DNA from 4 places in the Pseudomonas sp. DCB_BI genome. Region 1 is predicted to be linked to each of the others. Evidence: riboswitches for the same ligand, from Rfam matches in the RefSeq annotation. Region 1 holds a riboswitch; each other region holds the start of a gene.

Region 1 (7,581 bases):
ATGGCTTCTTGTGGATGAGCCCGTTGCCGCGCCTGCAGCCAGTGCCGGGCCTGCTCAAGCGCTGCGATCAGTGGTGTTCCGCCTCCTGCCCCCAATGCCTGCAACCAGGGCTGCAACGCGGCCGAAGCCTTGAGGCCGTGGCGCTGCCACTGCGGCGCGCGCCCACTGGCAGTCAGCAACGCCAGGCGGGCACGTTGACGGTAGGCCTGGTCGAACAAAGACGCCAGCAAGCCTTTGGTTTGCGCAAGCGCCTGATGGCGACGGGTCGAGGCTGAAGCATCGACGATCACCAGCCACAGCTCCGCCGGTTTGCCTTGACGCTGCTGCCAGCACAAGTCCTGGCGCTGGCGTGGGCGCCCCTTGAGCAAAGTCGGCAGCCAGGCCACCCGGCCGGCGGACGCATTGAGTACGCGGCCGCGGTTGGCGCCGTACTGCTTGCCTGCGCCTGCTTTGGCATCCGCCCCTGTGGCAGGTGGCTGGGGGATGCTCAGGGCTTTTTTGCCCAGTTCGGCACCTCACGGCGGGCACCGCTGGCCACCGGCTGCGCCGGCATGGCACCCCAGTCACCCTGCCCGCCTTGCTCGCCTGGGTTGCCGACACCCTGCTGGCCCGGCTGCGGCTCAGGCTGCGCGGGTGGGTTGGCCTGGGGAGCAGCCCGGCGGCGGTGGCGCAAGGCGAATTCGGCCACCGCCTCGACATCCACTTCTTCGATAGCGGCATTACCGCGCCAGGCGCAATGGGCGCGCGCGGCACGCAGCCACACCAGGTCGGCGCGCAGGCCATCGACGCCAGCGGCGTAGCAGCGCTCGGTGATCCAGGCCAGCGCCTGGTCGTCCAGGGCGATGCCGGCCAGGGCCTGACGCGCCGCTTGGCAGCGCTCGCGCAGTTGTGCCTGGGCCACGGCCCATTGCGCGCAAAAAGCCTGTGGGTCACTGTCAAAGGCCAGGCGGCGGCGAATGATCTGCTGCCGCGCTGCGGGCTCGGGCAAGCCTTCCAGCACCACGTTCAGGCCAAAGCGGTCGAGCAACTGTGGGCGCAGCTCGCCTTCTTCCGGGTTCATGGTCCCGATCAGCACGAAGCGGGCACTGTGCCGGTGCGAGATGCCGTCGCGCTCGATGCGGTTGGTGCCGCTGGCCGCCACGTCGAGCAACAGATCGACCAGGGTGTCGGGCAACAGGTTGACCTCGTCGACATACAGCACGCCGCCATCGGCCTGGGCCAGCACCCCCGGCGAGAACTGCGCCTTGCCCTGCCCCAGCGCGGCGTCCAGGTCGAGGGTACCGACCAGCCGTTCCTCGCTGGCGCCCAGTGGCAAGGTGACGAACGGGCCTTCGCCGAGCAGGTCGGCCAGGCCACGCGCCAAGGTGCTCTTGGCCATGCCGCGCGGCCCTTCGATCAGCACGCCGCCGATCTTCGGGTCGATGGCGGTCAGGCACAGTGCCAGCTTCAGCGCGTCGGCACCGACCACGGCGGCCAGCGGAAATTGTACGGGTTCACTCATTTCAAGCCTGTTCCTCGCCGTCGAGCAGCTGTTCCTCAAGGGCTTCGCGGTAGTCGCCCGGCGCCTGCCACAGGCCGCGCTGCTGGGCCTCCAGCAAGCGCTCGGTGAGGTCGCGCAGGGCCTCGGGGTTGTGCTCGCGCATGAAGTCGCGGGTGGCCGGGTCGAGCACGTAGGCATCGGCCAGCCCCTGGTAATGGTGGTCGTCGATCAGGTGCGTGGTGGCGTCGAAGGCAAACAGGTTGTCGACCGTCGCCGCCATCTCGAATGCACCCTTGTAGCCATGGCGCTTCACCCCGTCGATCCACTTCGGGTTGAGCGCGCGAGCGCGGACCACCCGGTTAAGCTCTTCCTTCAGGGTGCGGATGCGCGGCCGGTCGGCCTGGCTGTGGTCGCCATGGTAGCTGGCCACGCCGGCCCCGCTCAGGGTTTCCGACGCCGCCAGCATACCGCCCTGGAACTGGTAATAATCGTTGGAATCGAGCAGGTCGTGCTCGTGGTTGTCCTGGTTTTGCAGCACCGCCTGTACCTTGGCCAGGCGCTGGGCGAACTGGGCGCGGGCCGGGGTACCGTCGTCGCTACCCCCGTAGGCGTAGCCGCCGTGGTTGAGGTAAACCTCGGCCAGGTCGTCGCGGCTATGCCACAGCCGGCCGTCGATGGCGTTCTGCACCCCGGCCCCGTAGGCACCTGGTTTGGCACCGAACACCCGCCAGCCGGCCTGGCGCGCGGCCTGTTCAGCGTCAACGCCCTGTTCAAGCAGGGCAGCACGCTCGCCGCGCACCCGGGCGGCCAGGGGGTTGAGGCTGTCGGGCTCGTCCAGCGCGGCCACGGCCTGCACTGCAGCATCGAACAGGCGGATCAGGTTGCCGAAGGCATCGCGGAAAAACCCGGAAACGCGCAAGGTCACGTCCACCCGTGGGCGGTCGAGCAGGCTCAGGGGCAGTATCTCGAAATCATCGACACGCTGGCTGCCGGTGGCCCACACAGGCCGCACGCCCATCAGCGCCATGGCCTGGGCGATGTCGTCGCCACCGGTGCGCATGGTCGCCGTGCCCCACACCGACAGGCCCAGCTGGCGCAAGTGGTCGCCGTGGTCCTGCAAGTGGCGCTCAAGGATCAGGTTGGCCGAGGCGAAGCCAAGACGCCAGGCGGTGGTGGTGGGCAGGTTGCGCACGTCCACGGTATAGAAGTTGCGGCCGGTGGGCAGTACGTCGAGGCGGCCCCGGCTAGGCGCGCCGCTGGGGCCGGCCGGTACGAAACGCCCGGCCAGCGCCGCCAGCAGGCCATTCATTTCGGCAGGGCCGCAGGCATCCAGGCTGGGGGCTACAGCGTCACGCAGGGCGTGTACCACGTCGTGCACCGGTTGCCATTCGTTTTGCGCGGGCAGCTGCGCAGTACCGGCCAGCACCTGCTCGATCAGTTGCAGTGCCAACAGTTCAAGGCGCTCGCGGGTGTCGCCACAGGTACGCCAAGGTGCCTCACCCATGGCCTGTAACTGCTCGGGGCGTGCCCCCTGCCACGGCAGGCCCAGCTCGCAATCGAGCGGGTCGAAGCCGGGCACCAGCGCCTTGGCCAACGCCCGTAGCAGGCTGGCATTGCCGCCGCGTCCGTCACCGCGCTCAACCCGCAACAACGCCAGCAGCGTATCCAGGCGCAAGCGCCCTTCAGGCGACTCACCGAACACATGCAGGCCATCGCGAATCTGCGACTCCTTGAGGTCGCACAGGTAGGTGTCCAGCCGTGGCAACCACACCGCGGCATCGTCCAGCTGCCCTTCCAGCTGCAGCTCACGGTCGATGTGGTTGGCCTTGACCAGTTCAAGGATGTCGCGCTGCAACTCGCGGGCACGCCGTGGGTCGAGCAGTTGCGCTTCATAGAACTCATCGGCCAGCTGCTCCAGGTGGCGCAGCGGGCCGTAGGTTTCGGCCCGGGTCAGCGGCGGCATCAGGTGGTCGATGATCACCGCCTGGGTACGCCGTTTGGCTTGGGCGCCCTCACCCGGGTCGTTGACGATGAACGGGTAGATATTCGGCAACGGGCCGAGCAAGGCATCTGGCCAGCACTGCGCCGACAGCCCGACGCCCTTGCCGGGCAACCACTCGAGGTTGCCGTGCTTGCCGACGTGGATCACCGCGTCGGCGGCAAAGGCATGACGCAGCCAGAAGTGGAACGCCAGGTAACCGTGCGGCGGCACCAGATCGGGGTCGTGGTACACGGCGCTGGGGTCCACCTGGTAGCCGCGCGCCGGCTGAATACCGACAAAGGTCAGGCCAAAACGCAAGCCGGCAACCATCAGCCGGCCATTGCGGAACATCGGATCGCGCTGGGGCGGGCCCCAGCGCTCCAGCACCGCCTGGCGGTTGGCCTCGGGCAGGCGGTCGAACGCAGCCTGGTAGTCGTCCAGGCTCAGGCTTTGGGCGCAGGGCCGCTGGTCGAGGTGGTCGAGGTCATTGGTCACGCCGCCAAGCAATTGGTGAATCAGCTGCGTGCCGCTGCCCGGCAGGTCGGCCAGTGGGTAGCCTTGGGCCTGCAATGCCTTGAGGATATTCAGCGCGGCTGCCGGAGTGTCCAGGCCGACGCCATTGCCGATGCGGCCGTCGCGGGTCGGGTAGTTGGCCAACACCAGTGCTACGCGTTTCTGCGCATTTGGCAGGCGGGCAAGCTCGACCCAGCGGCGGGCCAGCTCGGCGACGAAGTCCATGCGTTCGGGGTGGGCCCGGTAGCACACCACGTCGGACTGGCTGCGCTCGCTGCGCCAGGCCATGTCCTTGAAACTGACCGGCCGGGTGATGATGCGCCCGTCAAGTTCCGGCAGGGCGATGTGCATCGCCAGGTCACGCGCGCCCAGGCCCTGCTCGCTGCCTTCCCAGCCGGGCTGGTTGTCCTGCGCGCAAATGGCTTGCAACACCGGGATGTCGCGGCGGAACGGCCGCAGGTTGGGGCGTTCCGGGCTGGACAGGGCAAAGCCGGTGGTATTGACCAGCACCTCGGCGCCGACCTCGTCGAGCCAGGCTTCAACCTGTTCCAGGCAGGCGCTTTCCTTGAGGCTGGCCACGGCAATCGGCAACGGGTTCAGCCCGGCAGCCTGCAGGCGCTGGCAGAACACATCGATGAATGCAGTGTTGGCCGCCTGCAGGTGGGAGCGGTAGAACAGCAGCGGTGCCACCGGCTGTTCAGGGTGCCACTGCGGGTACCAGTCCTCCAGCGTCGCACTGCCCTTGTGCGGGTGATACACCGCCGTGCGCGGCAATGGCTGCGGCTCGTCCCAGGCGTAGTCGCGGCCCAGCCACTGGTTGGCCAGGCAGTTGAACAGGTTGATGGCATTGGCCTTGCCGCCCTGGCGCAAGTAGTGCCAGAGGCGCTCGGCCTGCGCACCCGTGACGCTGCCCAGGCTGGTCAGCTCCGGGTCCGGGCGGTCGTCGCCTGGCACCAGGATCAGCTGCACACCGCGGGCGGCCAGCTCGACCAGCTGTTCGACGCCGTAGCGCCAGTAGCCGACGCCACCGTGCAACGACACCAGGATGACCTTGGCATGGCGCAGCACCTGGTCGACATACAGGTCGACCGAGGCATGGTTCTGCACCTGCATCGGGTTGGCCAGGCGCAAGCTGGGGAAGCCTTCGGGCAATTGCTCGGCGGTATCGGCGAGCAATGCCAGGTGTGAATCGCCGCTGCAGAGAATCACCAGCTCGGCGGGTGTCTGGCCGAGGTCGGCAATGCTGTCATCCGGCACGAAGCCGCCGGGCTGGGTCCGCAGCAGGTGCATGGGTCAGGCGCCCAGGGCCTGGCGCAGGCGCGCTTCCAGCTGCGCCGCATCGAGGTCCTGGCCAATCAGCACCAGGCGGGTGATGCGCGGCTCGTCAGCGCGCCATGCGCGGTCGAAGTGCTTGTCGAAACGGGTACCCACGCCTTGCACCAGCAGGCGCATCGGCTTGCCCGGAATGGCCGCGAAGCCTTTGGCACGGAGGATGCCGAACTCCACCACCAGCTGGGTAAGGGCATCGAGCAACAGGCTTTCGTCGGCTTCTGGCAGGTCGATGGAGATGGAGTCGAAGGCATCGTGGTCATGATCGTCATGGTCGTCACCGTCGTGGTGCGAGTCGTGGTGGGTGCGGCGCCCATCGATATGCGCCTCGGACTCGGCACCCACGCCCAGCAGCACTTCCAGCGGCAGCTTGCCGCTGCTGGCTTCGACCACTTTCACCGCGGGCGGCAGTTCTTCGGCGACTTCGGCGCGGACCTTGGCAAGGCCTTCGGCGTCGATCAGGTCGGCCTTGTTCAACACCACCAGGTCGGCACTGGCCAGCTGGTCGGCGAACAGCTCGTGCAGTGGCGATTCGTGATCCAGGTTCGGGTCGAGCTTGCGCTGCGCATCGACCTGTTCCGGGTAAGCAGCAAAGGTGCCGGCAGCCACCGCAGGGCTATCGACCACGGTGATAACGGCATCGACGGTGCAGGCGTTGCGGATTTCCGGCCACTGGAAGGCTTGCACCAGCGGTTTTGGCAGGGCCAGGCCACTGGTTTCGATCAGGATGTGGTCCAGGTCGCCCCGGCGTGCCACCAGCTCGCGCATGACCGGGAAGAACTCCTCCTGCACGGTGCAGCACAGGCAGCCGTTGGCCAGTTCATAGACGCGGCCGCTGGCTTCTTCTTCGGTGCAACCGATGCTGCACTGCTTGAGGATTTCGCCGTCGATGCCCAGTTCGCCGAATTCGTTGACGATCACCGCAATACGGCGGCCTTGGGCGTTGTCGAGCATGTGGCGCAGCAAGGTGGTCTTGCCCGAGCCGAGGAAGCCGGTGACGATGGTGACGGGGAGCTTGGCCAGTGTTTTCATGTCGCATTGCCCTTGGCAGTATGGCGCGGGCATGCAGGACGACAGCCACGGGCCAGACCGGCCGGGCTTGTTCGCCACCGGATCACCCCGCCCGGTTGAAAGTCGAAAACGTTGCGAGGCAGGTCTCCTGGCTTGCACCGTTCCAGTCGCCTGCTGATGCAGCAGTCTGGCGGGATGACGCCTTCCCGCGCCTGGCGCAGTGGCTGTGTCGATCCGTTGTCGGTGCTTACAGTTGCGGGGGCAGCCGCGGCTTGTACCGCGTTCCCGTCTTAGCTTCGGCCTGGCCGAAGAACCTCGAAGTGGCAAGGCTACGCAGTGGCTGGCGGGTGGTCAACCATTGCTGCGGGGCCGGTCGACAACGCTGGGCGCAAGTGCGCTACAGTGGCGCCTTTATCCACGGTCAAGGACGCACCATGCCCCTCGCCCCTGCCATACCTGTACTGCGCATATTCTCGATCGACAAGGCCAAGGAGTTCTACCTCGATTTCCTGGGTTTCAGCCTGGACTGGGAGCACCGCTTCAGCCCTGACTTGCCGTTGTATATGCAAATCCACCGTGATGGCCTGATCCTGCACCTTTCAGAGCACCATGGCGATGCCTGCCCTGGCTCGACCGTGTTCGCCCGCCTCGACGACCTGCGCGCGCTGGAGCGTGAATTGCAGGGTAAACAGTACGGTTTTGCCCGGCCGGAGGCCGAGCGCCTGGATTGGGGCCTGCAGATGCAAGTGTGGGACCCGTTCGGCAACCGCCTGCGCTTCTGCCAGCAGATCGATGACGAGGCCAACCCGTGAAGGCTTTGGGCAAGCGCGAAATAGGCCGCCTGGAGCGGGAGTTGGTCGCGTGCCTGACCGATGCCTGCGAAGCCGCCAAGGCGGAGATTGTCGGCTTCAGTTGGCTTACCCATCGCCTCGACCCCGAGGACTTTCCGAGCAGCCTGCGTATTACCTGGGTATTCGAGCAAGAGGCCGACAAGGCAGCGGCCGTGGTCGGTGATGCGAAGGCGCGCATGCTGGCACTTACCGCTCTGGCGCTGGAGCAAGCCGGCATTCAGCTGGACCATCCGGCCTGGCATGTGCGATTCGACAGTGAAGAAGCCTGCGCGCACGGCCACGGCGGAGACTGGGCCAAGCGCTTGCAGACGCAGCGCTGAGCCCCAACCGGCAGCCGGTGCTTTACCCGGCCCCAGACGGTCCGTTAGGCTACGCATTCTGTAAATTACGAGGTGTTCGTCCAATGCGCCATTGAT
Region 2 (7,581 bases), on a different contig from region 1:
GGCTTTACCGGGGTGCTGCTGGCGCTGCCGGTGGCGGCGGTGATCATGGTGCTGTTGCGGCATGTGCATGATCTGTACAAGGAATCGGACATGTACGCCGGAGACATTGACCCGGAGTTGTGATGGCCGGCACGTTCATCCTTGGATTTGGGGCGCCTGTGAGATCGAATGACATACACCATCAGCCTCGCATTGGCGCAACTTGTTGATTTTACTTGTGCTATCCATTGCCGTGATTGTGCGCCCCGCGTTGCAGGTATAGACTTTGCACATTGTTCAGCAAAGGCCCCCTGCGGTCCTGTCGACCGCCCGCGAGCATGAAACCACCGATCCAGTTGCCCCTGGGTGTGCGCCTGCGCGATGACGCCACCTTCATCAACTACTATCCGGGCGCCAATGCTGCGGCATTGGGCTACGTCGAGCGGCTATGCGAAGCCGACGCCGGCTGGACCGAGAGCCTTATCTACCTGTGGGGCAAGCAGGGTGTTGGCCGTAGCCACCTGCTGCAGGCTGCCACCCACCGCTTCCAGCAGCGCGGCGAACCCGCTGTCTACCTTCCCCTGGCACAGTTGCTCGACCGCGGCGTAGAGTTGCTTGACTACCTCGCCCAGTACGAACTGGTATGCATCGACGACCTGCATGTGATCGCCGGCAAGGCCGACTGGGAAGAGGCTATGTTCCACCTGTTCAACCGCCTGCGTGACAGCGGCCGGCGCCTGCTGCTGGCTGCCTCGGCATCGCCGCGCGAACTGCCGATCAAGCTGCCGGACCTGAAGTCGCGCCTGACCCTGGCGTTGGTTTTCCAGATGCGTGGTCTGTCTGACGAAGACAAGCTGCGTGCCTTGCAGCTGCGCGCTTCCCGCCGTGGCCTGCACCTCACCGACGAAGTCGGCCATTTCATCCTTACCCGTGGCGCGCGCAGCATGAGCGCATTGTTCGACCTGCTGGAGCGCCTCGATCAGGCTTCGCTGCAGGCACAACGCAAGCTCACCATTCCTTTCCTCAAGGAAACCCTCGGCTGGTAACCCCCTGAAAACGCTGGGCCAGAGCGGCAAAACGAAAAAGTCACATCTTTTTCGATAAAATTTGCAAATGGCCATGATAGAGGGCATAGTTTCACCCTTCTAAAGGATTACAGACACGGTCGTGCCCATGCTGAAGCGCTTCGCACCCCTCGTGCCACTCGCACTCGTGACCCTGCTTTTTGGCTGCGCGGCTCAAGGCCCGGCGTCTCATTCAGAGCCACAGCCTCAGGATCACACCCCGATCGCCGCACAGTCGGCAATCAAGGCCAAAGCCTCGCCCTCGTCGGTGTTCGGCGAGCCGGAAGAACTGGCCACCGAAGATGACCTGGCGTCCTTCTCCAGCAGCAAGCCTTACCAGCTGCCAGTCCTGGCTGACAGCATTCTCGAGCGCGGCATGTCGTTGATCGGCACCCGCTACCGCTTTGGTGGTACCTCGGAAAAGTCTGGCTTCGACTGCAGTGGCTTCATCGGCTACCTGTTCCGCGAGGAGGCAGGTATGACCCTGCCACGCTCCACGCGTGAAATGATCAACGTCGATGCCCCTAAAGTGGCGCGCAACAAGCTCAAGCCAGGTGACCTGCTGTTCTTCAGCACCAATGGCCGCGGTCGCGTCAGCCATGCCGGCATCTACCTGGGTGATAACCAATTCATCCACTCCAGCAGCCGCCGTAGCGGTGGCGTGCGCATCGACAGCCTCGGTGATCGCTACTGGAGCAAGACCTTCATTGAGGCCAAGCGTGCCCTGGCCATGGCGCCGACGAATATCGCGCGCAACTGATGGCCAAATGATATATCCTGCCGCGGCGGCGATGCTTTGAAAAAAGCTCGCCGCCGTGCGCATTTACAGAAAGCGTCTAATCTAAATTCTCAACTCTTTTCGGCTGCTGCGCAGCGGTCTCAGACAGGATGTTCTGGCCATGATAAAGATGGCGCGCTTCGCATTTCTCTCCTTGGCAGCCTTGCTGGCTGCCTGCTCCAGCCGTGCGCCTGCGCCGGCCCCTGTGGTACAGCCGCAGGTGACCTACAGCCAGCCCAGCCCTTCGCCGATTGCAGACGACGTGTTGATTCGCGCCATCGGTCTGGTTGGCACGCCTTATCGCTGGGGTGGCAACACGCCGGACTCTGGCTTTGACTGCAGCGGGCTGATCAAGTACGTCTACCGAGATGCTGCCGGCATCAGCTTGCCGCGTTCGACGCGGGAAATGATCGTGATGCGTGCACCCACGGTGGATGCCAAGTCGTTGCAGTCGGGTGATTTGGTGTTCTTCGCCACCAGCGGCGGCTCGCAGGTCAGCCATGCCGGCATCTACGTCGGCGAGGGGCGCTTCGTGCATGCACCTTCTACGGGTGGCACGGTGCGCCTGGACTACCTGTCGAACAGCTACTGGGCCAAGGCTTACCTGCAGGCCAAGCGGGTGATCCCGCAAGGGCACCTGGCTCAGAACCCCTGAGGGGCGGGCGGCAGGTTCGGTTGACAGGCTGGCTCACCACGCCTTGAAGCTTGAATCGGGAAAGTGCTGGTTTTAATGGCGCGCATAGTCCATTTGCGATGGCGACTCTGACTCACCTTTTCGCCCTTACGGCGAGTCACTTTTTGTCAACGCGACAAAAAGTAACCAAAAAACGCTGCGCTCCCATCATCCGGCCCCTACGCTGCGCTCCGGGGTTCCCTCGCTCCGGCCTCCTGAAGTCGCAATCTGCGTTGCCTGAGCTACCGCGCGCTTAGAAGCAAGATCAAAAGCGAAAAGCGAAAAGCGCCAAGCGATCGCAAGCCACAGGGCCGGCGGGGCTCTAGCTGTTGCTTTTGCTTCTAAGCGCGCGGTAGCCCAGGCGACACAGATTGCGACTTCAGTAGGCCGAGCGAAGGGCATGCGGAGGGAGGTGACGGGCATGGATGCCCGTCAAGCGCTGAGGCCCCATGGATGGGGCCTTCGGCGCGTACTCCCGGGAGCATGCCCGTAGCGAGGGGACCCCGGAGCGTAGCGTAGGGGCCGGATGATGGGAGCGGACGGTTTTTGGTTCCTTTTTGCCAGGACAAAAAGGGACCCGCCGTAAGGGCGGAAAGGTGAGTAGGCGCCACTATCGCGAATGAATGTCTGCGTGATGTGAAAGCCCACAACCCAAAAGCCCAAAAGCCCAAAAGCCAAAGCGCCGGTTCCCTTTGAAAAAATGAATGCTGACGGTGATACCGCCCCCCGCCGTCAAGCAAAACGCCTGTTCGACAGCAAACGGGCCGCTTGGATTGACGCTATGGGTGCAACCCTCTAACCTTCGCGCGTGTTTCAGGTGCCCTGCCAGCCTCGACTGGGCAGGGTGAAACTGGGAAGCCGGTGGGCGCCAGCGTGGCGCGATTCCGGCGCTGCCCCCGCAACGGTAGGTGAGTCGCGGCCGCGCATGGCCACTGGGTGCCAACACCCGGGAAGGCGCGCAGGCCAGGGCCTAGGCCCGCTCACAAGCCCGGAGACCGGCCTGATATCTGCCAACGGCATCACGGAGGGTGATGCGCGGTGCACCGTGGCGCTTGCCATGGCCCCTGCGCGCTCTCCGTCTGCCTGCCTATTACCTGTCGTCGCGCGTTGCCGCGGTGCCAGCCAGCGGAGAACCCTGATGAGCGAATCCACCGAACGCGACGAACGCCACCTGGCGCGTATGCAGCGCAAGAAGGCGGTCATCGACGAACGTATCGCCAACTCCCCCAACGAATGCGGCTTGCTGCTGGTGCTAACCGGCAATGGCAAGGGCAAGAGCAGCTCGGCTTTCGGCATGCTCGCGCGCGCTTTGGGCCATGGCATGCAGTGCGGCGTGGTGCAGTTCATCAAGGGCCGCAACAGCACCGGCGAAGAGCTGTTTTTCCGGCGCTTCCCCGAGCAGGTGCGCTACCACGTGATGGGCGAAGGCTTTACCTGGGAAACCCAGGACCGTCAACGCGACATCGCTGCGGCCGAAGCGGCCTGGGCGGTGTCGCGCCAGCTGCTGCAGGACCCGAACGTACAGTTTGTGGTGCTGGACGAGCTGAACATTGCGCTCAAGCATGGCTACCTCGACCTCGATCAGGTGTTGTCCGACATCCAGGCCCGCCCGCCGATGCAGCATGTGATCGTCACTGGCCGTGCAGCCAAGCCTGAGATGATCGAACTGGCCGACACCGTGACCGAGATGGGCATGCTCAAGCATGCCTTCCAGGCCGGCATCCGCGCACAGAAGGGCGTCGAACTGTGAGCCAGGCGCGCCATTGCCCCGCCGTGTTGATCGCGGCACCCGCTTCTGGCCAGGGCAAGACAACGGTTACTGCCGCACTGGCCCGCCTGCACCGAAATCTCGGGCGCAAGGTGCGGGTGTTCAAGTGCGGGCCAGACTTCCTTGACCCGATGATCCTGGAAAGGGCCAGCGGCGCGCCGGTGTACCAGTTGGACCTGTGGATGATCGGCGCGGAGGAAAGCCGCCGGCTATTGTGGGAAGCCGCCGGGGAGGCCGACCTGATCCTGATCGAAGGCGTGATGGGGCTGTTCGATGGCACCCCGTCCAGTGCCGACCTGGCGCGCCATTTTGGCGTACCGGTGCTGGCGGTGATAGATGGCACAGCCATGGCCCAGACCTTCGGTGCATTGGCCCTGGGCCTGGCGCGTTACCAGGCCGACTTACCGTTTGCCGGCGTGCTGGCCAACCGGGTGGGCAGCCTGCGCCACGCACAATTGCTGGAGGGCAGCCTGACCGAGGGCCTGCGCTGGTATGGCGGTTTGTCCCGCGAGCGCGGCATCGAGCTGCCCAGCCGCCATCTGGGGCTGGTCCAGGCCAGTGAGCTGAATGACCTGGATGCCCGCCTGGATGCTGCTGCCGAGGCGCTAGGTGGCAGTTGTGACGCCGCCTTGCCGCCGCCGGTGAGCTTTGCCGCACCGCAGCCTCAAGCCTGCGTGGCCGCGCTGGCCGGTGTGCGAATCGGCGTGGCGCGGGACGAGGCGTTCGCCTTCACCTATGGCGCCAACCTCGACCTGCTGCGCAACCTCGGCGCCCATCTGGAATTCTTCTCGCCGTTGCACGACCGCGAGTTGCCGGAGGTCGATAGCCTGTACCTGCCGGGCGGCTACCCGGAGCTGCATCACCGGGCGCTGGCAGCGAACGCATCGATGTGCGAGGCGATCCGCACCCACCACGCACAGGGTAAGCCGTTGTTGGCCGAATGCGGCGGCATGCTGTACCTGCTCGATGCCTTGACCGATGTGGCAGGCGAACGCGCCGAACTGCTTGGCCTGCTGTCGGGCGAGGCGACCATGCAGAAGCGCCTCGCGGCCCTGGCGCTGCAGGCGGTGGAGTTACCGGAAGGTACCTTGCGCGGGCACACCTATCACCATTCGCTGACCAGCACCGGGCTGGAGCCGATTGCCCGCGGCCTGAGCCCCAATGGCGGGCGCGGCAACGAAGCGGTGTACCGTCTGGGGCGGTTGACGGCCTCCTACGTGCACTTCTACTTCCCTTCCAACCCGGATGCGGCGGCGGCGCTGTTGCGACCATGAGCGAACACGCTTTCAGCGACACCGAACGCGCCGCGATCTACCGCGTCATCGGCGAGCGCCGCGACATGCGCCACTTCGCTGGCGGCCAGGTTGAGCCTGCCTTGCTCGGTCGCCTGCTGGCCGCTGCGCACCAGGCGCCCAGCGTCGGGCTCATGCAGCCTTGGCGCTTCATCCGCATTACCCGGCGCGAGCTGCGTGGGCAGATCCAGGCCTTGGTTGAGGCGGAGCGCGTGCGCACTGCCGCGGCATTGGGCGAACGCTCCGACGACTTCATGAAGCTGAAGGTGGAAGGCATCAACGACTGTGCCGAACTGCTGGTGGCAGCCTTGATGGACAACCGCGAACCGCACATTTTCGGCCGCCGCACCCTGCCGGAAATGGACCTGGCCTCGCTGGCCTGTGCCATCCAGAACCTGTGGCTGGCAGCCCGTGGCGAAGGGCTGGGGATGGGCTGGGTGTCGCTGTTCGACCCGCTTGAACTGGCGGCGCTGCTGGGTATGCCTGCGGGTGCCAAGCCGGTCGCGGTGCTGTGCCTGGGCCCGGTCACCGAGTTTTACCCAGTGCCGATGCTGGTGCAGGAAAACTGGGCCGAAGCACGGCCTTTGAGTGAAATGCTGTTTGAGAACCAATGGGGAGAGCAGCAATGAGCGTGGCCTTGCTGACCGTGGCCGGGGTGGCCCTGGATGCATTGCTGGGCGAACCGCAGCGGCGCCATCCACTGGTGGCCTTCGGCAAGATGGCCAGCAACCTCGAGCGCCGATTGAATGCTGGCGGTCGTGGTTGGCGCAGTCATGGCGTGAGCGCCTGGGTTCTGGCGGTATTACCGCTGACCCTGGTGGCGCTGGTGCTGTCCTGGCTGCCGTATGTCGGCTGGCTGGTGGATGTGCTGGCGTTGTACTGTGCGGTGGGGTTGCGCAGCCTGGGCGAGCATGTGCTGCCGGTAGCCAACGCCTTGCGGCAGGGTGACCTGGAGGAAGCGCGGCGCCGGGTCGGCTTTTTGGTCAGCCGCGAAACCCGCGAACTGGACGAGCCGGCGGTGGCCCGGGCGGCCACCGAGTCGGTGCTGGAGAACGGCAGTGATGCCGTGTTCGCTGCGCTGTTCTGGTTTGTCGTGGCTGGCGCACCAGGCGTGGTGCTGTACCGCCTGAGCAATACCCTGGATGCCATGTGGGGTTACCGCAACGAACGCTTCGAGCGCTTTGGCTGGTGTGCGGCGCGCATCGACGACGTCCTCAACTATATTCCCGCAAGGCTGGTGGCGCTCACCTATGCGCTGCTCGGCAAGACCCGCCTGGCCCTGGCCTGCTGGCGCAGGCAGGGCCCGCTGTGGGACAGCCCCAACGCCGGGCCGGTGATGGCTGCCGGCGCCGGGGCGCTGGGCGTGGAGCTCGGCGGCCCGGCGGTTTACCACGGCGAATTGCACGAGCGGCCTCGCCTGGGTGAAGGGCCGATGGCCGATGCCGACGCCATCGAACGCGGTTGGGGCCTGGTGCAGCGCGGCGTCTGGCTGTGGCTGCTGGTGATCTGCCTGGGGGCTTATATCAATGCTTGAACACGGTGGTCGCCTGCTGCGCGCGGTGCGCCAATACGGAATTGCCCGCGAGCAGTGGCTCGACTTGTCCAGCGGCATTGCGCCCTGGCCGTTCCCGATTCCGGCAATTCCACTCGATGCCTGGGCCCGCCTGCCGGAAACCGAGGACGGCCTGGAAGACAGCGCGCGTGCCTATTATGGCGCCAGCCAGTTGCTGCCGGTGGCCGGCTCGCAGGCGGCTATCCAGGCGTTGCCGCTGATGCGCGCAGCCTGCCGGGTCGGGGTGCTTTCACCCTGTTATGCCGAGCATCCGTATGCCTGGCAGCGCGCAGGGCATCAGCTGGTGGAGCTGGGCGAAAGCCAGGTTGAGGCGGCGCTCGACAGCCTCGACGTGCTGGTGCTGGTCAACCCCAACAACCCCACCGGGCACCGAGTGCCGCGTGATCGCCTGCTGGCCTGGCATGCTCGTCTGGCCGCGCGGGGTGGCTGGCTTGTAGTTGATGAAGCCTTCATG
Region 3 (7,581 bases), on a different contig from region 1:
GGAGTACTGGCCGTACAGCGACAGGTCGTCGCTGAGCGCATACACCAGCCCGATGCGCCAGTTGCCGCCTTGCAGGCTGTGATCGCTGCGGCTGCCATCGGCCAGGTTGTCGCGGTCGATGTGGTTCTGGTCGCGGCGCACCCCGGTAACCAACGACAGGCGTTCGCCCAGCTGCAGGTGGTTCTCGGCGAACAGGGCGAAGGTGTGGGTGGTGGACAGGGTTTGCGGGCGCAGTGGCGAGGCGCTGTGGAACCAGCCAGGCTGCGGCTGCCACGGGTCCATGTAGTCGCCGCCGATGTCGTTGTAGGGGGCGTTGCTGTCGACGTTGAAGCGTACCTTGTTGTACTCGGCACCGAGCAGGGTCTTGCTGGCCAGGCCCAACAGCGAGTGGTCGAAGGTGAACGTCTGGCGGTCGCCGAACTGCTCCTGGTTGTGCTTGATTTCCAGGTAGCTGCCGCGCTGCAGCTGCTGGCGATCGGCGTCCCAATCGTAGTTCTCGGCGTTGCGCCAGTGGCGTCGGCTGTTGATGTAGTACAGCTGGTTGCTGGCGCTGACATGGTCGTTCAGTGTCCAGTCGGTGGTCAGCCGGGTCCATTCGTCGTGGTACCGCTGCACATCGTTCTGCACGTTGTAGTTTTTCTTGCGCAGGCTGCTGCGGTAGTGGCCGTCGATCAGCGGGGTGCCGTAATAGTTGGCAGGCTGCGCTTCGCCGCGGTCATGGGCAAGGGTGAAGCTGAGGTCGTCACTGGCATCGAAACGCAGTGCCGCGCTCAGGGCCAGGCTGCGTGAGGTGGTGCGGTCGACCCAGCCGTTGCCGGCCTGCTGGTTCAGGGTCAGGCGGTAGCTCAAGCGCTCGCTGAAGCTGCCACCGCTGTCCAGGCCAAGCTGCTGGCGGTCCCACGAGCCGTAGCCCAGGCGCAGGTGGTTTCGCACCTCGCCGGCGAACGGCTTTTTCGGGATCACGTCGACCACCGCGCCTGTAGCGCCTTCGCCATGCAGCACCGAGGCCGGGCCGCGGATCACCTCGATGCGCTCGACCATCCATGGATCGACCGGGAAGGTCTGGGTGCCAGCGCCGGTATACAGGCGTGCGCCGTCGAACAGCGTCATCACCGAGCTGTGCCCGGCAAAGCCACGGGCGGACAGGCCGGTGCCACCGTCGCCCGGCGAGCCAATGAAGGTGATGCCTGGCGAACGGGTCACCGCATCCTGCACGGTGAAGTTGTTGCGTTGCTGGATCTGTTCGGCGCTGATGCTGCTGGTGCTGGCGGGTGTTTCCAGCGCACTGAGGCCTAGACGCGAGCCGGCCTGGGTGGGTGTGCTCAGGTCGAGGGTGCGGTTGTCGAGGGTGTCGGTGATGGCCGTGGAGGGCAGGGCCAAGGGCTGCGGCCCGCGGTCATCAGCCAGGGCCGGCAGGGTGACGGCCAGGCAGGCCGCCAAAGGGTGAAGCTTGAACATACGGGACATGTCGTTCCACTGCTGCAGGAATGAATGGATCCCGGTGGAAAACACGCAAAGGCGAACCGTGCAGGCAGGCGCGCGCACGGATACCGGCCTGCGCCCGCCCACCGCGGGTTGCCAAGTGAAGCTCCAGGCCGGTCTCCGGGCTTGCGAGGGGCGTGAAACCTTCACCTTCCCATGCCAAGGCACAGTGGTATCTCGAAGGGTTCGCTCGCTTACCGTTGCGGGGGCAGCGCCGGACTTGTCGTGGTTAACACGACGCACCGGCTTCCCGTTTCACCCTGCGCGCGGCGGCGCAGGACACCTGAAACTGGGGCGCATATCACCACTGAAATGCTGGGCGTCAAATGTTGGCGTGTAGTGATTTCGCATGAATACATGGCAGCGGCACGGTCAACCTGAAGGGCCGCACCAACCCGCATGCCGAGGTGACCTTGCTGATGAAACCCGCGAACGGGCCGGACGTGCACGCGAGGGTCAGCGCCCGCGCCTGCGCGACACCCGCGCCTCGATATTTTTGCGCCCGATCAGCAGCGGCGGCTTCTCCACCACCGGCTCATCGGCCAGCCACTTGTACATCACCAGGCAATCCACCAGCCCCAGGCGGGCATGGCGGTAGGCCTTGGGCAAGCGGCCGACGGTTTCGAAACCCAGCTTGTGCCACAGCGCCACCGCCACTTCATTGGTCGCCACTACCGAGTTGAACTGCAACGCCAGGAAACCCTCCTGGCGCGCCAGTTTCTGCGAGTGCTCGCACATCAGCCGGGCCACGCCGCGGCCGCGTGCCTGCTCGCAGACCATGTAGCCGCAATTGCCCACGTGTGCGCCGGGCCCGGCGGCATTGGCCTTGAGGTAGTACGACCCCAACAGTTGGCCATCTTCTTCGGCCAGCAGCGTGTGCAAGGGCAACTCTAGCCATAGCGAGCGGGCCTGTTCAAAGCCTAGGGCCGGGTCGAAAGCATAGGTTTCACGGCCCTGGACAATGGCCTGGAAGGTGGGCCAGAAGCGTTCGAAGTCTTCGGCCGTCATGGGGCGGATGTGGATCATGCGGGTTCCTGCGCGGGCTAAGCCGCCCAGTCTGCGGGGCGCGGCGCCGTCGCGCAAGGGCGGCGGCGCCGTTCGGGCTCAGCCGTTGGCCTTGCCCACTGCATCCATGGCCCGTGCCGAATAGACCAGCGCGGCTCCGGCGTTCATCGCCACGGCCACGCCGAGGGCCTCGGCAATTTCCTCACGGCTGGCACCGTGCTTGACCGCCTGTTGCGAATGCACGGCGATGCAGCCATCGCAGCGGGTGGTAACGGCCACGGCCAGGGAGATCAGCTCGCGGGTCTTCGCGTCCAGATGGTTGGTTTTGGCCCCGGCACCGCTGGCGGTCATGTAGCCGGCTACGGTGTCGGGTGACAGTTGCTTGAGATCGCCGATGCCGGCCATCAACTGCTTACGGTAGGCGTCCCAGTCCATCATGCTCATCGTCTTCACCTTGGGGTGGTTGCGAGTGGAGCTTTCAGGCTAGTCGAAGAGTGGCAGGTGTGAGGCTTGTACTTTGGGCGGAGCGCATGGCAATTGCGCCCATCCATCAGATGTAGATGAACACCAGTACCAACGCAGCAACCACGGCCCACTTCTCCAGGTAGTAGCGCATGCGGTTGCGTTTCTTCAGCGCCTTGCCGCGTTCGCGGATCTTGTAGATGCGGGTGAACAGGCGGTTGATCCCGCCGGTCTTGTCGCCAGCCGTGTTGGGCGCGGCGGCAGCGGCCATGACGTTGCGGCTGAACCAGCGGTTGAACGCGGTTGCCCAGCGGTACTTGAGCGGGCGCTCGACGTCGCAGAACAGGATGATGCGGTTGTGCTCGGTATTGTTGGCCGCGTAGTGGATATAGGTTTCGTCGAAGATCACACCTTCGCCATCACGCCACGAATATTTCTCGCCATCCACGTTGATGTAGCAACCGTCATCGTTCGGCGTGTCCAGGCCCAGGTGGTAGCGGTACGAACCCGCATACGGGTCACGGTGGCGCACCAGCTTGGCGCCCGGTGGCAGGGTGGCGAACATGGCTGCCTTGACCGTGCCGATGCCTTGCAGCAGTTCGGTGGTGCGTGGGCACAGGGCCATTGCCGACGGGTGGCTTTCGCCGTACCACTTCAGGTAAAAGCGCTTCCAGCCAGTCTTGAAGAACGAGTTGAAGCCAACGTCATCATAATTGTCGGACTTCTTGATTTCCCCAACCTGCAGCAACTGGCGGCCTTCCTCGCGAATTTCCTGCCAGTGGTCCTGCAGCGGTTTCAGTTCTGGGAAGGCCTCGACCGGCAGGTAAGGCTTGGCCGGGAGCCTGGAGAACAGGTACAGGAAGCTGTTGACCGGTGCCAGGAAACTGGAATGGTCGCCCAGCTGGCGAGTCAGCTTGTGGCGAACACGACCGCGCAGGTGAACATAGGCGATCGAGAGGATGAAGATGAGTACGAGTGCAATTTTCATGGACGTTTACTTGTCGAAAAATAGCCATGCGCCATGGCATAAGCCCGCCAGCATAAACAATCATGGGGGTAGTTTGTACTGATTGTTACGAAACGACGGGGCGACATTGGTGTAATGCCCGACAGTCGTGCGCAATCGTTTCATGTTCAGGAGTTTGTATGGTTCAGGATATCCGTCCCAGTGGCAGCCCCTTCAAGCGACTGTTCTTCGCCTTGCCGGTAAGCGATACCCAGCGCCGTGCCCTGGCCCAGTGGCGACGGGAGCTGAACCTGCGCAGTGGCAAGCCGGTGCCGGCCGCCAACTTCCATGTCACGCTGCTGTTCCTTGGTGATGTGGATGCCGCTCAGGTGCCAGCCATTTGCGCGGCAGTTGACCAGTTGACGCTGCTGGGGGCGGCGCCACGGTTGCTGCTCGACCGCTTGCAGGTGTGGCAGCGGGCCAATGCCTTGGTACTGGAGGCGCAGCAGATTCCACCGGCCCTTTTGCAACTGGTGTACGCCCTGCAGCAGGCGTTGCTGCCGCTGGGGGTGGAGGCGGCCAGCCGCGAATATCGCCCGCACCTGACGCTGTCCAGGGATTACCGCGGCCAGCCGCCAGAGGCCAGCAGTGCGCCAGCGTTTTTCCTCGGCGCCCGTCATTTCACCCTGTATGAATCGCGCAAGGGCGCTTACTGGCCGGTAGCGCAGTGGCCGCTTGCAGGCTGACTCCGGTGGCGATTTCGCTGCCCTGCCGGGCGGGGTTGAGGTGTCACGGCGCGAGGTAAGCGACGCCGATCGGGGCATGTGTCAAACCGGCAAGCTCTGGTACGGCAGTTCATCTCCAGGGCTGCGCTCGAACTGGCGCTTGTACTCGCGGCTGAACTGCGACGTGCTCTGGTAGCCCACCCGGTGCGCCGCCTGGGCGACACCCAAGCCTTCGCCGATCAGCATCTGCTGCGCCTTCAGCAACCGCAGGCGCTTGAGGTACTGCATCGGCGCCATGTCGGTGCAGCGCTTGAAGTGCTCGTGGAACGTTGAAACGCTCATGTTGGCGCGCGCGGCCAGGGTTTCCACACTCAGTGGCTCGCTGTAGTGCTCGCGCACGTGGGCGAGGGCAGCAGCGATGCGGGCGAAGTGCCCCTGTTGCTCCACCAACGCCCGCAACACGCCGGCTTGTGGGCCACGCAAGGCGGTGTACAGCACCTCGCGCACCCGCGCCGGCCCCAACACCTTGGCGTCCATCGGGTCATGCAGGCAGCGCAGCAACCGTTCCACGCTCTCGCGCATCGGTGCATCCAGTGCCGCCGAGGTCATCGATTGCGGGGTTTGCGCCTGGACTGCCGGGTCCGGCGCCAGGTCCATCTCCTGTACCAGTTCACCCAGCACGCCACGGTCGATATCCACCGCCACGCCCAACAGCGGCGCCTCGCGGGTAGCGAAGGTTTCGCACATGAACGGTACCGACAGCGCCTGCACCAGGTAATGCCCGGCACCATATTCCAGGGTCCGTGGCCCCAGGCGTGCCAGCTTGCTGCCCTGGGCCAGGATCATCAGGCTGGGTTCGTAGATTTGTGGGCTGCTGGCCACATAGTGGTCCCAGCTCAACACCTGCACCTGGGGCAGGTGCGTAGGGACGAAGCCGGGGCGGCTGGCGAGGCTTCGGATCAGCGCGCAAAGCGGCGCATTGGCATCGACATGGCGGGTCAGTTGCATGGAGCACCACGGGCAGAGAATCAGACAGCTTAATCATCGCAGATTGAAGGCGTGGCGTCAGATGGGGAAGGCATGTTCGGAGAATCAGGCATGCATGCCGGAGAATCCGCTGTGGGCGTAGCGTTGAACGGCGGGCAAAATGCGTCGCCTGAATCGTTTCACTTTACTGCGAGGTCCTGCATGTACACCGCCATCGGTTACGCCGCCCAAACCCCGACCAGCCCTCTGGCCCCCATGACCTTCGAGCGCCGCAGCCCGCGCCCGGACGATGTCGCCATCGAGATCCTGTACTGCGGTGTGTGCCACTCCGACATCCACCAGGCGCGCAATGAATGGGGCATTGCGGTGTACCCGCTGATGCCTGGCCACGAGATCATCGGCCGCGTCACCGCCACAGGCGACAAGGTTACCGCGCACAAGGTCGGTGACCTGGTGGGCGTCGGCTGCATGGTCGACTCCTGCCGCCACTGTGAGGCGTGCGCCAAGGACCTGGAGCAATACTGCCTGGAAGGCCCGACCATGACCTATGCCACCCCGGACCGCGTGGATGGCAGCAATACCATGGGCGGTTACTCCAGCAGCATCGTGGTCAGCGAGCACTTCGTGGTGCGCATACCGGCCGGCATGGACCTGCCCAGCGCTGCGCCAATCCTGTGTGCCGGCATCACCACCTATTCGCCGCTCAAGCATCACGGCGTTGGCCCTGGCCACAAGGTCGGCATCCTTGGCATGGGCGGCCTCGGCCACATGGGCATCAAGCTGGCCAAGGCGCTGGGCGCGGAAGTGACCCTGTTCACCCGCTCCCAGGCCAAGGCCGAGGAAGCCCGGCGCCAGGGTGCCGACCATGTGATCGTGTCCACCGATGCCGAGCAGATGCGTGCTGCGGCCGACCGTTTCGATTTCCTGCTCGACACCATTCCGGTCCAACACGACCTCAACCCGTACCTGGAAACCCTGAAGTTCGATGGCGTGCACATCCTGGTCGGCCTGATCGAACCGATCGACCCGGCAGTGCATGCGGCCAACCTGGTATTGAAGCGCCGGGTGCTGGCGGGATCGTTGATCGGCGGTATTGCCGAAACCCAGGAAGTACTGGATTTCTGTGCAGCGCACGACATTCGTTGCGATATCGAGATGCTGGATATCCGCAACATCAACCAGGCCTATGAGCGCATGATTGCCGGGGATGTGAAGTACCGGTTCGTGATCGACATGGCTACTTTGCAGGGCTGATCGGCGGTTGCCTGGGCTGGCCCTGGCGTGGGCCAGCCAGCGAAGAAGCCGGTTGGGGCAATGTGAATGCCCAATCTGTCACCAGGCCAGTGCCTTGTCCCAGCCCTTCCAGAACAACCAGCGGCGCACCTCGCCGTGCGCCCCGGTTCCGATCTGCCACGCAGGCCGCCCGCTGTCCAGGGCGATCACCGACACAATTCCCGCATGGCTCGCTGCCACCAGCGTGTGCCCGTCGGCACTGATGTCCATGGCACTGATGGTCGACCCCAGGTAGTGCTGCCAATGCTCCTTGCCATCTTCGCCAAAGGCCCGCAGGTAGCCATAGGCATCCCCCACGATGTACTCGCCAGCGCGTGCTACCCCGGCATACACGCGGGCGCCATCCTGCACCAGCGGGGTACGCGGATCCTGGCTGTAGTAGTCGGTTTTCAACCCGGGCAGATCGACCACCCGGACCGCCAGCGTGGCACCGCTGTAGAAGTGGCAGGCATTGAGAATCACCTGGTCACCGGCACGGTTGAACAGCGCAAAGTGCGGGTATTCGCTGCCGGGGCCGACCTCTGCCACAAGCCGGAGCTGGTCGTCCAGCACCAGGTGGCGGCTGCCTTGCTCGCCGACCACGATCAAGCGGCCATCTGCCGACACCCTGCCATGCTCCATGCTCAGCCCCAGGCTGATGTCTTCCGGCTCGGTGCCTTCAGCCAATGCGTCGAGTACCCG
Region 4 (7,581 bases), on a different contig from region 1:
GTACTCACCTCATCGCGGGCTTACCCGCGCAGAGGCCGGTGCAGGCAACACAAGAAACCGCTACCAAAACCTAATCATTTAGTTATAAGATAACGTTTCACTTGACATCAATTCCCATCAGCGACCCTCCATGACAAGCGCCAGCGCCACCCCCACCCTGCTAACCCAGCGCCTGCAGAGCATCGATGCCCTGCGCGGGCTGGTGATCCTGTTCATGCTCCTGGACCACGTCCGCGAGACCTTCTTCCTGCACCGCCAGGTCAGCGACCCGATGGCCATCGACACCACCGAGCCGTCGCTGTTCGTCAGCCGCACCCTGGCCCACCTGTGTGCGCCAGTGTTCGTGCTGCTGACCGGCCTGTCGGCCTGGTTGTACGGCGAAAAACACCAAAGCCGCAGCGATGTCTCGGCGTTCCTGTTCAAGCGCGGGCTGTTCCTGGTGGTGCTGGAATTCACGCTGGTCAACTTCGCCTGGACCTTCCAGCTGCCACCCAGCGTGATCTACCTGCAGGTCATCTGGGCCATCGGCGTCAGCATGATCGCCCTGTCACTGCTGGTGTGGCTGCCACGCGCGGCGCTGCTGGTACTGGCGGCGGTGATCATCGCTGGCCATAACCTGCTCGACAGCCTGCACTTTGGCGTGCAATCGGCCCTGCACGTGCCGTGGGCGATCCTGCATGACCGCGGTTGGCTGGAGTATTCCGAACACCTGCGCCTGCGCACGTCCTACCCGGTGCTGCCGTGGATCGGCGTCATCGCCCTCGGCTACGGCCTGGGCCCCTGGTTTGCCCGTGGCAGCCAGGCAGATCAACGCCAGCACCGCTTGCTGCTGGCCGGGCTGCTCGCGCTGCTGGGCTTTGTCGCGCTGCGCATGTTCAACGGTTATGGTGAAGCGCCGTGGAGCGGCTACCCCACGTTGACGCAAACCCTGATGAGCTTCTTCAACATCACCAAATACCCGCCCTCGCTGCTGTTCCTGGCCCTCACCCTGAGCTGCGGCCTGCTGTTGCTGCGCGCCTTCGAACGCGCCGGCCAGGCACGCTGGATCAGCGTCCTGGCGGTGTTCGGTGCAGCACCCATGTTCTTCTATCTGCTGCACCTGTATGTACTGAAATTGCTGTACCTGGCCAGCGTGGCACTGTTCGGCCTCAACCATGGCGACTATTTCGGCTTCGACGGCATTGCGGCGGTGTGGCTGGGCGCCCTGCTGTTGGCGGTTTCGCTGTACCTGCCGGTGCGCTGGTTCGCCCGGCTGAAGCAGCGCCGCCGTGATATCGGCTGGCTGAAGTACTTCTGAAAAGCATTTTCACCCGGCGCCGCGATGGTCTACCATGCGGGCCGCCGGTTTCCACCACGGAATTAATAGGGAATCCCAGGCCCGCCAATACGGGCCAAACGGAACTGCCCCCGCAACTGTAGGTGCCGAGCCTGCTCCATCAATGCCACTGAGTCGCTGACTCGGGAAGGCCGGGGCCAGGTGAAGACGCACCAGTCAGGAGACCTGCCGGCCTACATTCACCAACCGGCGGGGTGTCCGGGATTGGCCATCAGTGTTGCCCCTGCGGCCAGCGGGGGCTCGGCGATGCCTGTCCGTGCGTTCATTCCGTGAACTGTCCGATAGGAGATCGCCCAGCATGCTGCCCCGTTTCGCCACCCTGCTCGCCGGCCTCGGCCTCGGCCTCACCGGCCTGGCCCAGGCCGCTGCCACCCACTACCCGCTGACGGTCGACAACTGCGGCAAACCGCAGACCTTCGCCCACGCGCCGCAGCGTGCGGTCACCATCGGCCAGGCTGGCACCGAAATGCTTTACGCACTGGGCCTGGGCGACAAGCTGGCTGGTACCTCATTGTGGTTCAACAACGTGCTGCCCGAGTATCAGGCCGTGAACGCCAAGGTACCGCGCCTGGCTGATAACGACCCCAGCTTCGAGGCCGTGGTGGGCAAGCGCCCGCAACTGGTAGCGGTGCAGTTCGAATGGATGGTCGGCGCCCAGGGCGTAGTCGGTACCCGCGAGCAGTTCGACGAGCTGAAGATCCCCACCTACCTGCTGCCATCGGACTGCGAAGGCAAAGACAACCTGGTGGGCGCCGATGGCACTCGCCTGCAGGCGTTCCAGGTCGACAGCATCTACAAGAGCGTCAGCCAACTGGCGGAAATCTTCGACGTACAGGCCCGCGGCACGGCGCTGAACGCTGAGCTCAAAGGCCGTCTGGACAGCGCCAGGGCGCAACTGGCCGGCAAGGACCTGTCGACGACCTCGGCGCTGTTCTGGTTCTCCAGCGCCGACCTGGACATCGACCCCTACGTGGCCGGCCGCCAGGGTGTGGCGGACTTCATGCTGCGCACCCTCGGTGTGCGCAACGTTATCGAATCCAACGAGGAATGGCCCACCGTAGGCTGGGAAACCCTGGCCAAGGCCAACCCCACCTGGTTGATCATCGCCCGCATGGACCGCCGCCGCTTCCCGGCCGACGATTACCAGAAAAAGCTGGAATTCCTGCGCAGCGACCCGGTAACCCGCAACATGGATGCGGTAAAGCACGACCGCATCATCATCCTCGACGCCGATGCCATGCAGGCCGGCATCCGCCTGTTCCGTGGGGTGCAGACGTTGTCGGCAGCCTTTGCCAGCGGTAAAGCCAGCCAGTGATCAGTCGACTGTTACCCTGCACTGCCGTTGCCCTGGCAGCCCTGTTGGCGGCCCTGCTGGCCGGGACTGCCATTGGCGAAACCAACCTGTCCCCCAGCGTGGTCGGCCAGGTGCTGGCCAACCACCTGTGGCAGGCCGGTTACCCGGTCGATCCGATCGATGCCGGCATCGTCTGGAACTACCGGCTGACCCGTACGCTGGTCGCGGCGGCCTGCGGTGCCGGCCTGGCCACCTGCGGCGTGATTCTCCAGGCCCTGTTGCGCAACCCACTGGCCGAGCCTTACCTGCTGGGCCTGTCTGCCGGTGCTTCGACCGGTGCAGTACTGGTCGGCCTGCTAGGCCTGGGTAGCCTTGCCTTGAGCATGTCTGCCGGGGCCTTCATTGGTGCCCTGGCGGCTTTCGCCCTGGTGCTGGTGCTGGCCCGCGCGGCCGGCCCGAGCAGCAACAATGCCCCAGTGATTCTGGCCGGTATCGCCGGCTCGCAACTGTTCAACGCCCTGACCGCATTCCTGATTACCAAGTCAGCCACCGCCGAGCAGGCGCGTGGCATCCTGTTCTGGCTGCTGGGCAACCTCAGCGGCGTGCGCTGGCCTTCGGTGTATCTGGCCGTGCCGGTAGCGCTGTTCGGCTTGCTGGTGTGCCTGTGGCATCGCCGCGCGCTGGATGCGTTCACCTTCGGCGCCGATTCGGCAGCCTCGCTAGGCATCCCGGTGCGGCGTACCCAGTTGCTGCTGATCAGCTGTGCTGCGCTGGTGACGGCGGTGATGGTATCTATCGTCGGCGCCATCGGATTTGTCGGGTTGGTAATCCCCCATGCCCTGCGCCTGCTGCTCGGCCCCGGGCACAGCCGACTGCTGCCCGCCAGTGCATTGGGCGGCGCGTTGTTCCTGATCGCCGCCGATATCCTTTCGCGCACGCTAATCACGGGCCAGGTGATTCCGGTGGGCGTGGTGACTGCGCTGATCGGTGCACCGGTCTTCGCCCTGATCCTGGTCAGCCGCAGGGGGCGCCCATGACGGTGATGTGTGCGGCTACGCTATCGCCACTCAGCTGCCAGGGCCTGGGCTTGCAGCTGGCCGGCAATAGTGTGCTCAGCGATATCGACCTGGGTGTCGTTGCCGGGGAAACCCTAGGCATCGTGGGCCCCAACGGTTCGGGCAAGTCCTCGCTGCTGAAGTTGCTGGCTGGCCTGCGCAAGCCTGCCAGCGGCAGCGTGCAACTCATGGGTGAACCACTGGCACACATGCCTCGCCGACGGGTCGCCCAGGCGTTGGCACTGGTCGAACAGCAGGCCGATACCCTCGATGCGATCAACGTGTTCGATGCGGTTGCCTTGGGCCGCACGCCGTGGCTTTCAGCCCTGGCACCGTTCTCCCGGGACGACCGCGCCATCGTCGAGCAAGCCTTGGCCGACCTTGATGCCCTGCACCTGCGCACCCGCTTGTGGGGTTCGCTGTCCGGCGGCGAGCGCCAGCGCGTGCACATCGCCCGCGCCCTGGCGCAGAGGCCGCAGGTCCTGTTGCTGGACGAGCCCACCAACCACCTGGATATCCAGCACCAGTTGAGCCTGCTGCAACAAGTGCAGGCACTGCCAGTCACCACCCTGGTGGCCCTGCACGACCTCAACCAGGCACTTACCTGCGACCGTGTCGCGGTACTCGACAAAGGCCGCCTGGTCGCCCTGGGCGCCCCTTTCGAGGTGCTTACCCCGGGCCTTCTGCTGAGCACCTTCGGCGTCCACGCCCACTACCTTACCGACCCTTACGACGGCGCGCGCATCCTGCGCTTTCGCGCCCCCTGAACCAGGAAGTTCTGCCCATGCTGTTGCGCCCTGTCGCCCTGCTGCTCGCCAGCGCCCTGCTTGCCCCGGCCGCGCAGGCCGAAGTCCATGAAGTGAAAATGCTCAACCGCGGCAGCGACGGCGCCATGGTTTACGAACCCGACCACCTGCGCATTGCGCCAGGTGACAGCGTGCGCTTCCTGCCAACCCAGAACGGGCACAACGCCGCCAGTATGGCAGGCCTGCTACCTGCCGGGGCCACAGCGTTCAAAAGCAAGCTGAACCAACCGTTCGAGCAAACCTTCAGCGTGCCAGGCGTATACGGCATCCAGTGCATTCCGCACCTGGCGATGGGCATGGTCATGGTGATCCGGGTGGGTGACGCGCCCGCAGCGCAAATACCCGCCAGCTTGCCACCCCGGGCCAAGGCGCGCTTGGCCCTGCAACTGCAAAAGCTCGAGGCCGGGCAATGAGCCGGGTGTTGTGGGCTCTGCCCCTGTTGAGCCTGGCGCCTGTCGCCCTGGCCGACTCCGCCCAAGCGCTAAGCCACGGTTTCATCGAAGATGGCAGCTGGAGCATTCTCAACCGCAGCGTGTTCGACCAGCGTGACTACAAGCACGGCGGGCGTAACAGTGCTGCGCGCAATGCCTACAAGCCGCGTAACGCGCGCAATGGCAAAGCCGAGGAATGGGCGTATGGCTTGATGGGCACCTTCCAGTCCGGCTTCACCCAAGGGCTGATTGGTGTCGGGGTCGATGCCCATGCCTACCTGGGCGTGCAACTCGACAGCGGCGGAGGGCGCGCCGGCAAGGCGCGTTTGCTGGGTGTCGACAACGACGGTCACCCGAAGAACGAATACAGCCGTGGGGGCGCGGCAGTGAAACTGCGCATGGCCAATACCGTGCTGTCCTACGGTGAGCAGCGGGTCAAGACCCCGGTGTTCAGCTCTTCAGACAGCCGCCTGCTGCCCGAGACCGCCACCGGTTGGTTTCTCACCAGCAACGCGTTCGACGCCCTCAAGCTGGTGGCAGGGCACTTCAACGAAAGCACCGACCGCAACGCTTCCAGCCACGATCAGGGCTTTGTGGTGAACTACTCCAACGGCCGGCAGGGCAACAGCTTCGACCTGGCCGGCGCAGTGTGGAACCCCAGCGCTGCCTTCAGCGGCAGCCTGTACACCTCGCGCTATGCAGACAGCTGGAACCAGCACTACCTGGGCGGCACCCTCAGCCAGGCACTGGATGACCGCCGCAGCGTCAGCCTGGACCTCAACCTGTACCGCACCACCGACACTGGCAAGGCGCTGTCCGGGCGTATCGACAACACCACCTGGAGCCTGGTCTCGCGCTACAACCAAGGGCCACACGGCTTCAGCCTGGGCTGGCAGCAAGTAGACGGCAACACGCCATTCGACTACGTGACGCGGGGGGCGATCTTCATTGCCAATGCGGTGCAGATGTCGGACTTCAACGCGCCAAACGAAAAGTCGTGGCAGGCGCGCTACGACTTGAACATGGGTGCCTACGGCGTGCCCGGGTTGAACCTGACGGCGTTGTACGTGCGCGGGTTTGATATCGATGGCACGCACGTCGACCCCGATGGCGGGTATGCGTACTTGGGTTATGGCAAAGGTGGCAAGCATTGGGAGCGCGACCTGGAGGCGCGCTACGTGGTACAGGGCGGCAAGGCCAAGGGCACCACGTTCTCGCTGCGGCATAACGTGCACCGTGGGAACACGGCCCAGGCGGAGCTGGATGGTGACCAGATACGGCTGGCGGTGGAGTGGCCGATTTCGGGCGGTTTTTGACAGATCGCGTTGCCTGAACCGGGGAGGACAAGCAAGCCATGAAGTTTTTTAAATGAACCCGTCGATCACCCCGAAAGCGCCGTTGTAGGCGCTTTCGCACAGGTCAGCGCAGGCGCATTTGCATGTGCGTGGTCTGCCAGACCGGATCTTGCTCCACATCCACCACCACGAACCCTTGCCGCTCCCAGAATGCAATTGCACCGGCCAGGAATGGATGGGTATGCAGGTACAGGCAGCCAATGCCCGCCTGTACCGCCCGCTCGCGCAGTGCACCGAACAACGCGCCCGCCAGGCCATGCCGGCGGTAGTCCGGCAACACGAACAGGCGCACCACTTCGACAACCCGCTCGGCGTGATAATCAAGTTGGGCGAAACGATGGTCATAGGGCAGGTAACCAATCACCGCCACCAGTCGCCCGTTATCGCGGGCCTCCAGGAAGCAGCCCTCGCCCTCCAGATAGGTTTCGGCGAATTGCGCCAGGTCGCGTGGCACAGGGGCGTTCGTCAGCATCGGAAACAGCTGGCGGCGGGCGCTGTCGACAAACGCCAGCACTTCGGCAATGGCGCTGCGCGCCACAGGTTGCAGGGTCCAGGTCGGCATGAGGCTATCGGCAATGGTCGGGAGGGCAAGGTTCTACCGCAGCACGCCGCTCAAGGCAAATCACAGGGCTCGTCGCGACCAGGCGGACATCGTTATAATCGACATTCTTCACTGCCCGACCAGGCCACCCCATGCCTTGCCTCCCGAAGTTGCTGTTGCCACTGTTGCTGACTGCCGCCCTCACCGCCTGCGAGCAGAAACCCTCCCGTGAAGAGCAGATCCTTGCCCAGTTACCGTTGCAGGATGCCTACACGCATAACATCGAACGCATGGCCGGGCTGCTCGGGCGCACGCACCCGCAGCTATCGCAAGCGACCATCCAGGATGTGCTGCGCAAGCACCTCACCGTCGAGGACCAGCGCCAGGACCTGTTCCGCCTGTACAGCGAAAAGAACTTCAGTGACGCCGAGTTCGCCACCATTGTCGCGGCCACCCAGGACCCGGCCAAGGCCCGCGCCCTGGAAGACACCGAAGCCGGCAAGCGCCTCAGCGAAAAACTCACCGGCCTGATGCGCGAGACCGCCCGCGACACGAAGGTCCAGGCGCTGGTCGAGCAGCGCATGCAGCAGGTGGAAGACGAGTTGAACGCGCTGGAAAAGTCAGGCTCCTGAACGTGGCCGGCAAGGTCATCCCCATTCCGTAACCCAATCACCCGAGGTCAGGATTGCCACACGCCAAGCACGGATTGCGCCTGGATCTACGTACACTCATTCTGGTGCTCTGCGCCCTTACCGCCGTGGTG

What was found. A riboswitch is a leader RNA that binds a small molecule or an ion and turns the genes downstream of it on or off. The one in region 1 is predicted to bind cobalamin.
Region 2: linked by a shared signal. The riboswitch ahead of cobO (cob(I)yrinic acid a,c-diamide adenosyltransferase) and the one ahead of cobW (cobalamin biosynthesis protein CobW) in region 1 are both predicted to bind cobalamin.
Region 3: linked by a shared signal. The riboswitch ahead of OO258_RS10420 (TonB-dependent receptor) and the one ahead of cobW (cobalamin biosynthesis protein CobW) in region 1 are both predicted to bind cobalamin.
Region 4: linked by a shared signal. The riboswitch ahead of OO258_RS10430 (ABC transporter substrate-binding protein) and the one ahead of cobW (cobalamin biosynthesis protein CobW) in region 1 are both predicted to bind cobalamin.

The regions. Positions count from the first base shown of each region.
Region 1 is NZ_JAPFCG010000006.1:165,262-172,842, reverse strand. Features, by position in the region: gene OO258_RS08895 (vWA domain-containing protein) at 1-386, opposite strand, end outside; gene OO258_RS08890 (ATP-binding protein) at 488-1,501, opposite strand; gene cobN (cobaltochelatase subunit CobN) at 1,503-5,264, opposite strand; gene cobW (cobalamin biosynthesis protein CobW) at 5,268-6,335, opposite strand; cobalamin riboswitch at 6,435-6,647, opposite strand; gene OO258_RS08875 (glyoxalase superfamily protein) at 6,749-7,126, shown strand; gene OO258_RS08870 (hypothetical protein) at 7,123-7,485, shown strand.
Region 2 is NZ_JAPFCG010000013.1:23,701-31,281, forward strand. Features, by position in the region: gene OO258_RS15345 (AI-2E family transporter) at 1-123, shown strand, start outside; gene hda (DnaA regulatory inactivator Hda) at 318-1,025, shown strand; gene OO258_RS15355 (C40 family peptidase) at 1,153-1,803, shown strand; gene OO258_RS15360 (C40 family peptidase) at 1,943-2,476, shown strand; cobalamin riboswitch at 3,293-3,513, shown strand; gene cobO (cob(I)yrinic acid a,c-diamide adenosyltransferase) at 3,633-4,244, shown strand; gene OO258_RS15370 (cobyrinate a,c-diamide synthase) at 4,241-5,536, shown strand; gene bluB (5,6-dimethylbenzimidazole synthase) at 5,533-6,183, shown strand; gene cbiB (adenosylcobinamide-phosphate synthase CbiB) at 6,180-7,088, shown strand; gene cobD (threonine-phosphate decarboxylase CobD) at 7,081-7,581, shown strand, end outside.
Region 3 is NZ_JAPFCG010000008.1:2,375-9,955, reverse strand. Features, by position in the region: gene OO258_RS10420 (TonB-dependent receptor) at 1-1,467, opposite strand, end outside; cobalamin riboswitch at 1,576-1,784, opposite strand; gene OO258_RS10415 (GNAT family N-acetyltransferase) at 1,939-2,508, opposite strand; gene OO258_RS10410 (carboxymuconolactone decarboxylase family protein) at 2,587-2,931, opposite strand; gene lpxO (lipid A hydroxylase LpxO) at 3,038-3,937, opposite strand; gene thpR (RNA 2',3'-cyclic phosphodiesterase) at 4,096-4,641, shown strand; gene OO258_RS10395 (AraC family transcriptional regulator) at 4,723-5,628, opposite strand; gene calA (vanillin reductase) at 5,809-6,861, shown strand; gene OO258_RS10385 (hypothetical protein) at 6,940-7,581, opposite strand, start outside.
Region 4 is NZ_JAPFCG010000008.1:10,628-18,208, forward strand. Features, by position in the region: gene OO258_RS10425 (DUF1624 domain-containing protein) at 131-1,297, shown strand; cobalamin riboswitch at 1,326-1,524, shown strand; gene OO258_RS10430 (ABC transporter substrate-binding protein) at 1,635-2,651, shown strand; gene OO258_RS10435 (FecCD family ABC transporter permease) at 2,651-3,667, shown strand; gene OO258_RS10440 (ABC transporter ATP-binding protein) at 3,664-4,452, shown strand; gene OO258_RS10445 (pseudoazurin) at 4,470-4,904, shown strand; gene OO258_RS10450 (OprD family porin) at 4,901-6,238, shown strand; gene OO258_RS10455 (GNAT family N-acetyltransferase) at 6,342-6,839, opposite strand; gene OO258_RS10460 (hypothetical protein) at 6,971-7,450, shown strand; gene OO258_RS10465 (sensor domain-containing diguanylate cyclase) at 7,504-7,581, shown strand, end outside.